DNA from 3 places in the Colwellia sp. Bg11-28 genome. Region 3 is predicted to be linked to each of the others. Evidence: predicted binding sites of a transcription regulator. Region 3 holds the regulator's gene; each other region holds the start of a gene.
What was found. Region 3 encodes sigma-54, which starts transcription at its own class of promoters, with help from an activator protein. Its sites were predicted from a motif close to GTTGGCACGNNNNTNGNNT; they were not measured.

Region 1 (3,217 bases), 130 kb from region 3:
GTAAGTTATATTGTCAAGATATTATGACAGAGACGATAGTACCGGTATGTAGCCCGGAGTACGCTGAAGAATTTGATTTAATAGGCAAGATTAATAATTTAAGTCAGTGTACGTTGTTACATGATAACCAAGCATGGGGATATGATTCCAACACAGATGAATGGGCATTATGGGCAAACAATTTCAATATAAACTGCTTAGCTTCCAGTGCTAGTATCAGGTTTGACCGCTCAGATTTGGCCGTTATCGCAGCTATGAATAATGCTGGTGTAGCAATGGGTAGGGAGAGTCTTATCAGTAATCAAATTAAGAGAGGAGAGTTGATTAAACCCTTTCTTGATAAAAAAATTCTGTGTCCACAGCGGTATTATGTTGCTACGTTACCTAATAATAAAAACACAAAAATAGAATTATTTATTGAATGGCTAAAAAATGAAGTACAAAACGAAGAGTTTTCACGTATGCCGTGATGTTTAATCACGAACGTACGTGTTACCTGTTAATTAGAGTAAATAAAAGTTGATCAACGGCTGGTCAAAGTAACACTATTAACTTTATTCTATTCAAATAAAAAATTGCTTAAGCAATTTTACCTACGGACAAAATACGATCGCCAACCTTGTTTAAAATGGTAATTTCACCTTCACATACAGCAATAATTGATTTACCCTTTTTAAATTCTTCAGGTAAGACAACTCTTCCTTGATGATTTTTTGGAAAGGATTTTACTTCATGTAGTAATTCAAGGGACTCAACCTGATAATAAATGATGGTCACTTGAGTTAATGTTTTTTTCATACTGGACTCTTATAATTATTTTACTTTGATATTATGTCAAAAAATTTGAAATAAGCAGCTAAGTATTATCCCATAGGTGCTATTTTTTTATTTAGATTTAAATCAATAGGCATCTATAGCTAAGTAGATTAGTCACAGTATAGCCAAAAAAAAACACCAACGATTATCGTTGATGTTTTATAGAATTTGATTATTTTTAAATTATTAAGATGGATTCTTAAATCGACGAGAAGCAAAACCAATCAAGCCCAATGCGAAAATAGCAATAGTAGAAGGCTCAGGTACTTCTGATACAACTAGGTTATCGAATGAGCTAAAACCAGAAAGATTACGGAATTGGATTGAATTAACGCCTGTCATATTGAAAGCAAAATTGCCTTTGCCGATCACATCTACTTGGTTAATCTGATTATTGGCACTATCTAAGCTGGTAAGTTCCCAACTGGCGTTGCTGGTACTGTTGTTATACCAACCCATATCCATTCCAAGGAAATCAAAATTCTGTCCTGAAGTCGCTGATAATATGAAAATTGCTTGGCTATTCCATGTTTCAAGAAAGCGGCTGTTTGCTCCCCAGCCGATTGCTCCAGTTCTATTAGCATAGTTTGCAGATTCATTTAATGTACTGATTACATTAATACAGTTCGTGCAGCTAACTGATATTTCAAATCCAGCTTCAGTGTAAATCGGTAAAGATTGATATCTAAAGCTTCCACCAGGAAGTTCGTCAAGTGTTATTATTGTGGCATTTGATGATGTTGCAAATAACAACACACAGGCTAGTCCAAGCATTTTAAAAATTGATTTGTTCATATTGATATTCCTTTTAATTCCTTCACACAGTATACGAAGGTGGATACGTCATCACTTATGTTTCGTAATATAAAGCACAAAACACGCCAAGTTAATAATAGTGAGCTATTACAGTATGATAAAGGAAATACCTTGACGAATATATATTAACTGTAAAATAGCCTGACATCTTTCACTCGTCAACCAGCTGATTATATTAATTTTAACTGTGTGATGGGATAGTATCTCTAGCCTTTGACTTGGAATATAACTATTGAAAACACTGTTGATTGCCCCTGATGAAGCTAAATGGTACTGGTTTATCTATGGTAAGGATGCGGATATAAACGCTAATTTCAGACAATGATTAAAGAAAGGTATCGTGTTGAAGTGCGCGATATCTCTCTTTAATATTTCAAACAAATTAATTATAAATTACCGAATTTACCGTTTGTATTTTTCCATTGCTCTTTTGGAATAATCGTTTCCATTACATCCCAGTGCTCAACAATTTTTCCATTTTCAACACGGAATAAATCGTAAAATGAAGTCGGCTTATCGGCAAAAGAGCCTTCACTGATACTTAATACAAAGTTACCTTCACCGAGTATCTTATGATTTTTGGTATAGACCATTTTAATGCCGTTTTTCGCCATTGCTTCCAGCGCTTGACCTAATCCGGATAAACCGTCGGCGATTACCGTATTATGCTGATGGTAAAAGTCGCCCTCAAAGAAGGCGCTTAATTGATCAAATTGCCCCTTAACTAATATGCTATCAACAAAGTTTGCCACTAATGTTTTGTTTTCATCTGTCTTATCTAAATCATCCACTGTTGTTGGACCATCTATTTGGCTACGTCCGCTTGGATTTGGTGTTGCTGATTTATCGTCTAAATTATCCCAGTGCTCGACAATCAAACCGTCTTCAAATCTAAACAAATCAAAACCAATTTTGGGGCCAAAAAAGTTATAGTCAGTGTGAGTAAATACATATTCCCCATCAGTAAATGAACGCGCTACATTTACCTTGGCACTATTTTTAGGTAAGGCTTGTAAAACAGCACCAAAACCAGCTAATCCATCTCCTACAGCCAAGTTGTGCTGGGTATACTTTACTGGATTTACATAACTAATAGCGGTTTGGTCACCGGTTTCAATACTATTAAGTAAGGCAATGGCTTTTTCTTGATTTGATATATTCATCTTTATCTCCGAATTCACAGGGGTAGCGTTACAGGCAGTGATGGTTAACAATCCTGCTACGACAGTCGTTAAAAAGCTTTTTTTCATCGTTATTTCCTTCTAAATAAGATGAGGGAATTATATGTTGTTGCTTAGTAACTGTTCAGGTGAATTGAGGCATAAAAATGGTAAATATCTAACCTTGGTTTAATTTTTTGAATTGTGAAGGGGTGAGAAGAGTGTTCTTTTTGAAGTACTTTACGAAGTTAGTGACCTCATCAAAGCCTAATTCGTCAGCAAGTTGCTGAACGCGGATATTTTCAATTGAAAGCTTTCGCTTTGCTTCTAAAATGATATACGCATTAATTAGTTGCTTTGTCGTTTGTTTTGTTGCCAGCTTACAGATTTGATTAAGCGACTTATACGTCATATGCAACATGTCA
Region 2 (3,217 bases), on a different contig from region 3:
TGTCGCCAGCTGCTGTTGAGCAGCTAATAAGCCACTCACACCTGATTGGTACAAACTCACTGACATAATATTGTCTCCAATAACAAAGCATACGGGTAAGCAGCTTGCTATAAATAATGTTTCATGAAAGGTTGCAGCAATTTTATGCTCGCCTTATGGCGTAACCCTTCCCTAATGTGCTCAGATAACTTACTAAAATAATTTACTGAGCTGATCTACTTGGCTATTTATTTAGCCAAAAGATTAGTAACAGTTTTCAACGTGCCTAAAATTTTGTCAGCATATTGAGGATCTGTTGCATAACCTGCTTTCTGTAAACCCTGCAGGAAGTGTTCCACATTGCCTGAGTCTTGCAATGCGTCTTGGTAGCGTTCGCTAGTAGAAAGGAAGTTTATGTAATCATCTACACTATCGGTAAGTGATTGATAGGTTCTAAAAGGCTCTGATTTTTTGATCATAGCGCCCTGTTCAAACTCTAAAGTATCTTTAGTGACTTTATCGCCAGCCCAACGAGAATCAGCTTTAATATTAAAGAGGTTGTTTGAACTGCTGCCATCTTGCTCTTTAATCATTTTTTGTCCCCAACCAGTTTCAAGCGCGGCTTGAGCAATAACCACTTCAAAAGGAACACCTAAAGATTTTTGTACTTTTTGGGCGGGCTCAATTAACGCGGTGACAAAGTCTTTGGGTTCATTAAAACTGTGATTTGATAAGGCTGTTGAATTTTTGACGCTTTCTGATTGGCCATTAACTTTATTTGTTCTTTTATCCACTTCGCGGATAACAAATTGATTTACAGCACTGTTCACTTGATTGCTAGTAATATTTTGAGGGTGATAGCTGCCCGCAAACGGAATATCAATATCGGGTTTAATTTGATTTTTATCTGCCAACATTTTTTCTATTAAGGAATTATGTTGGTTGTCTTTCTTGGCTTTACTGGTGTTATCATCGGTAGAATTAGCACTGTCTGTTATCTTCAAGTTTCCATCACTACGTAGTACTGAACTTGGTTTGAAAGTCCCATCATCACCACCGAGTTGTCTAACGATTAAATCAGTCAAGCCTAATGAACCATTAGAAGATAACTCAACCGCCATTTGTTCATCATGCATATCACGGTAGAACTTAGTTGATTCAGAGTTAAATGGGCTATCAGATTCAAGTACTTCTTGCGCTTTACGCATACTCGACAATAACATTTTCATAAAAATGGCTTCAAACTGCTGGGCCGCTTCTTGTAAAGCTTCCTTTTTGGCCTCGCCATCTCCTGCTCGCGATTGCTCACGAATATCATTTAAACCATTTAGATCAAGGGCATTTCGCGCTTGATCATAATTTTGTTTTTGGCTTGAATTGATATCCATAATTTCACTTACTTAAAATATAATTAATTACTGTTTATACAAGTATCATGCCTATATTATTAACTCAGGACTTTGCGTGACCGTGATCTTCGAAGTATCTAATCGAAAACCTATCAAATTTTGAAACTGGATCCCCGATTAACACACCACGGGGATGACGTCGCTGAAGTCTGTGCATAAGCACGTAAAATATTGACTTTAACTTTTGAACTATTAACAATTGCCAGTTTAGTTATTAACTGATTTACCTTTAAGTTGTATGTTTCAAGTTAAAGGATGAAGCACGGAGCTGACGAATGTCAGTGAGTACTCTTGACGCCTAAATTTAGCCCTACAGCGACAAGCTCAACTATATAATGACTAACTCGCCTCGTATCGCGCCGGCTTGATCTAATGCTTCTAAAATAGCCATAACATCACCAGGGCCTGCGCCTACTTCATTGATTGCGCGCACCAAGGTTTCTAATGTTACACCCGGTTTAAATACAAACATACGGGCATCAGAATTACTGACATTAATGTCCGATTGATTGGTCACTACTGTTTCACCTTCAGCAAAAGCATTCGGTTGAGAAACATCTTGAATTTCATTGATAGTGACTGTAATTCCCCCATGGGTAATAGCAGCAGCAAGCAATGTAACTTCTGAGCCAATAACAATAGTACCCGTTCGTGAGTTGACAATAATTTTTGCTGCTGGAGATGCGGGTTCAAACTCAAGGTTTTCAAGTACCGATAAAAAGCTGACTCGATCACTAATATCTCTCGGCGCTCTAACTTGTACAGACGTTGCATCAAGTGCTTTGGCCGAACCTTCAATAAGGTCATTAATGGTGTCAGACAACAGTTTCGCGGTAGTAAAATCAGAATGGCGTAAATTAAAGGTAATATGATCACCAGAGGAAAAAGGTGATTTAACTTCTCGCTCAACAATACCGCCATTGGCGATACGTCCAACGGTAGGAATATTCACTAAGACTTGTGAGCCATCTAAGCCTTGTGCCCCTAAGCCACTGACAATTAAAGAACCTTGCGCTACGGCATAAGCATTACCATCAATCCCCATTAAGATAGTCTGTATTAACGTACCACCTCGTAAACTTTGTGCACTACCCATACTAGAAACGGTAACATCAATAGTTTGACCTGGCTTGGTAAAGGCACTTAACTCTGCATGAACGGCTACCGCGGCAACGTTTTTTATTTTTGGTTTTAATTTATCTGGCATCGTGATACCAAAGTTACTTAGCATGGTTTTAAAACTTTGTTCGGTAAACGGGCTTTGCTCACCAGTACCCGGTAAGCCTACCACTAAGCCATAACCAATTAATTGGTTTGAACGTACACCAGCAACATCAGCTAAATCTTTAATGCGCTGAGCATTTGCTGACAACGAAGCCAAGAAGGTGAACAAGATAAATATATTTATTACAGTTTTCATACTTTAGTACCTTAAAAACACCTTAGAATACATCTTAAAATAAGACCTTTATCTCAGATCTTAAAACAACAGGAGGAATACTTTTACCGTGAGGTTCAACTAAAATGGCCACCAAGAGCTATTGAAAAACTTAACCAACCAACCTTGTTCATTGGAATCGGCAAAGCTACCCGTACCTGCATATTGAATACGTGCGTTGGCAACTTTGTTAGATAAAATAGTATTATTGGAATTAATATCTTTTGAGCGAATAACGCCAGTTAAGCGGATATATTCATCTCCATTATTTAACGTTAACCATTTCTCACCACGTATCATCAAATTACCGTTAGGCAACACTCTCAATACATGCACTGAAATATTACCGCTTAAGCTATTCCCTTGATCAGCTTTAGCATCACCTTTAAAA
Region 3 (3,217 bases):
CGCTTATGCTCAGCGGTCCTGAAACACACAGCTTCAAGTGGCTTGGGTATATATATTGCTAGCTTGCTTGTTGAATTAAGTTATAGAGTGCCTGATTATCATTGCATTTTCGTACTTGCTTGATCATCTTTTTATCACTAAATAGTTTAGCAATATTTTGTAGCGTATCTAAATGTTCTTGGCAGCTATTTTCGGGCACAAATAAGGCAACAAAAATATCTACGTCTCTATTATCTATGGCATCAAAATCGATTGCCTTTTCTGTTGTTATTAACACCGCAACAGCTTTACTTGTATTGGGCAATCGACCATGTGGGATCGCAATACCGTTACCTATACCAGTGCTACCCATTTTTTCTCTATTGAGTAAACTATCTAATAGTTCATCTTGCTCTATATCAGTTATTTGAATCGCAGCGAGTTGACAAATTCTTTCTAGAATACGTTTTTTACTGGTTACTGCTACATCACAACTAGTACAGCTTGTTGTTAATATTTCGGATAATTGCATAATCGTGTTAATGGTTTTAAGGCGCCACTTACGCTAAATCATTTAGCTCAGGACGCCTGCTTTAATAGGCTTTAATTACTTTAAAGCGGTCTTTCGGGCTAACTCAACTTAATGATGAGAAACCTTAGCTTTATACTTAAGAATCTGCCTATCAAGTTTATCAACTAAGGTATCAATAGAGGCATACATATCGGTGTTGACTGCAGAAGCAAATACTTCACTGCCATTCATATGAACATTAGCTTCAGCTTTTTGATTAAGCTTTTCTACGGTAAGTACAACATGGACATTATTAATGTGATCAAAATGTCGTTCTAATTTTGAGAATTTTGTATCGACATATTCGCGCAATGAACTAGTTACTTCAACATGGTGTCCAGAAAGATTAATTTGCATAAACATGATCCTTTTATTGTAGTCTTCTAAAGTAAACTCTTACGTTGATTTGACGGTGGTATCGCTAATGATTCTCGATATTTAGCAATTGTACGTCGTGCCACTTTTATTCCCTGCTCAGCTAATAAGTTAGCCATTTTACTATCACTTAACGGTTTAGCAGGTGTTTCCGCTAAGATAAGTTTTTTAATCAAAGAACGAATTGCTGTAGATGAACATTCACCACCATTCTCTGTACTGACATGACTAGAGAAGAAGTACTTGAGTTCAAAGATGCCTCTTGGCGTGTGCATATACTTTTGTGTTGTAACACGTGAGATGGTGGATTCGTGCATATCAACAGCTTCAGCTATATCGTTTAGTACCATAGGTCTCATGGCTTCAGCACCATGTTCTAAAAAACCTTGCTGGCGTTGAACAATACAATTGGACACTTTAAGTAGTGTGTCATTGCGAGATTCTAAACTCTTAATAAACCATTTAGCTTCTTGCAAGTTGGATCTAATAAATTGTCCATCATCAGTTGACGACTTCATTGTTTTAGACATTGCCGCATACTGTTTATTAATCGACAATTTAGGTGCAGTATCAGAATTTAATTCAACGACCCAACGGCCATTTTTTTTCTCAACAGAAACATCTGGAATAACATACTGGTCATCGCCTTTAATTACCGCATCACCCGGACGAGGGTTCAAGCTTTGAATTAAACGCATCACTTCACGTAGCTGATCTTCTTTTAATTTGGTTTTACGCATTAACTGGCGATAGTCTCGATTACCAAGTAGATCGATATGGTCGTTGATTATTAATTTACTTTCTTTCAGGTAAGGGGTATCAGCACTAAATTGATTTAATTGAATAAGTAAGCAATCAGGAATGGAGCGAGCTGCGACACCAATAGGATCAAACATATTAATACGTTTTAATACGGCTTCTACTTCATCAAGCTCGAGCCCTTCAGTGCCAACACTCTCTAAGATATCTTCTGGTGATACAGTTAAATAACCGGCGTCATCGACTGCTTCTATAATAGCAATTGCGATGGTTTTATCAGTATCGCTGAAAGGGGTTAATTCCATTTGCCATAATAAATGATCTTGAATGGAATCAGTGGTTTCACCCTGATAGGTGTAGTCATCAGCAGGGCTACTTACTGCGCCAGTATTTGATACCCCAGCACTGTAGCTTTCTTCCCAAGTAGTATCTATATTTAGTTCTTCTGGTATATCACTTTTTTCCATCGCCTCAGTAGTACTGATTTCGTCAATACTGGCCTGCTGTTCTTCACTACCATCACCCGCAGGTTGATCCGTTTTTTCTTCATTAGTATTGGATGAAAAGGCTTCTTCAAGATTATTTTGTTCACTTGAATTATCACTTTGAGCTTTTTCATCAAGTTCAAGTAATGGATTGCTCTCTAAAACTTCTTGAATTTCTTGTTGTAACTCTAACGTAGACAATTGCAACAGCTTAATAGCTTGTTGCAATTGTGGAGTCATTGTTAAGTGTTGTCCAATACGGAGCTGTAGTGTAGGGCGCATCTAGGTTATATGATTTCCTATTTATTATTCTTAGTAGTTACGCTATTACAATGGGTAACTACTATTCTATTAAGCATTCTGGCTAAATATACTAGCCTATCGCTTTACTATAGCGTGAATTGTTCGCCAAGGTATACATCTCTGACTTTTTGATTAGCAAGAATTTGATCTGCATTACCTTGCGCAATAATTTCACCATGACTAACTATATAAGCATGCTCACAAACGTCTAATGTTTCTCTCACATTATGGTCTGTGATCAAGATACCTATGCCTCGCTGCTTTAAGTGTAAGATGATTTTTTTAATGTCGCCAACCGAAATTGGGTCAACACCAGCAAAGGGCTCATCTAATAAAATAAATTGAGGATCTGCAGCGAGTGCTCGGGCAATTTCAACTCTTCGTCTTTCGCCACCGGATAAGCTCATGCCGGTATTGTCTTTGATATGACAAATGTGAAACTCTTCTAATAAATTTTCAAGTTTCTCAGCGCGCTGGGTTTCACTAAGCTCTTTACGTGTTTGTAATATCGCCATAATATTATCAGAAACAGTTAGCTTTCTAAAAATTGAGGCTTCTTGAGGTAAATAGCCAATACCGCTTCGGGCTCTTTCATGCATAGGAGCAAGGGTAAGGTCTTGACCGTTGAGTTTGATCGAGCCATTGTCATTGGGGACTAAGCCAACAATCATATAAAAGGATGTGGTTTTTCCGGCGCCATTGGGGCCTAATAAGCCAACTATTTGTCCTGCGTCAACTTGCAAAC

Region 1: a site for sigma-54 is predicted at 1,684-1,702, ahead of CXF79_RS21280 (PEP-CTERM sorting domain-containing protein). Genes of this name have one in related genera too.
Region 2: a site for sigma-54 is predicted at 1,404-1,422, ahead of flgJ (flagellar assembly peptidoglycan hydrolase FlgJ). Genes of this name have one in related genera too.

Annotation. Positions count from the first base shown of each region.
Region 1 covers NZ_PJBA01000018.1:942,626-945,842, reverse strand. The annotation lists gene dsdC (DNA-binding transcriptional regulator DsdC) at 1-470, shown strand, start outside; gene CXF79_RS21285 (TIGR02922 family protein) at 580-798, opposite strand; gene CXF79_RS21280 (PEP-CTERM sorting domain-containing protein) at 1,003-1,611, opposite strand; gene CXF79_RS21275 (nuclear transport factor 2 family protein) at 2,019-2,882, opposite strand; gene CXF79_RS21270 (helix-turn-helix domain-containing protein) at 2,971-3,217, opposite strand, start outside.
Region 2 covers NZ_PJBA01000004.1:241,282-244,498, reverse strand. The annotation lists gene flgK (flagellar hook-associated protein FlgK) at 1-66, opposite strand, end outside; gene flgJ (flagellar assembly peptidoglycan hydrolase FlgJ) at 228-1,367, opposite strand; gene CXF79_RS04890 (flagellar basal body P-ring protein FlgI) at 1,717-2,808, opposite strand; gene flgH (flagellar basal body L-ring protein FlgH) at 2,908-3,217, opposite strand, start outside.
Region 3 covers NZ_PJBA01000018.1:816,950-820,166, reverse strand. The annotation lists gene ptsN (PTS IIA-like nitrogen regulatory protein PtsN) at 59-511, opposite strand; gene hpf (ribosome hibernation promoting factor) at 620-907, opposite strand; gene CXF79_RS20725 (RNA polymerase factor sigma-54) at 934-2,451, opposite strand; gene lptB (LPS export ABC transporter ATP-binding protein) at 2,559-3,217, opposite strand, start outside.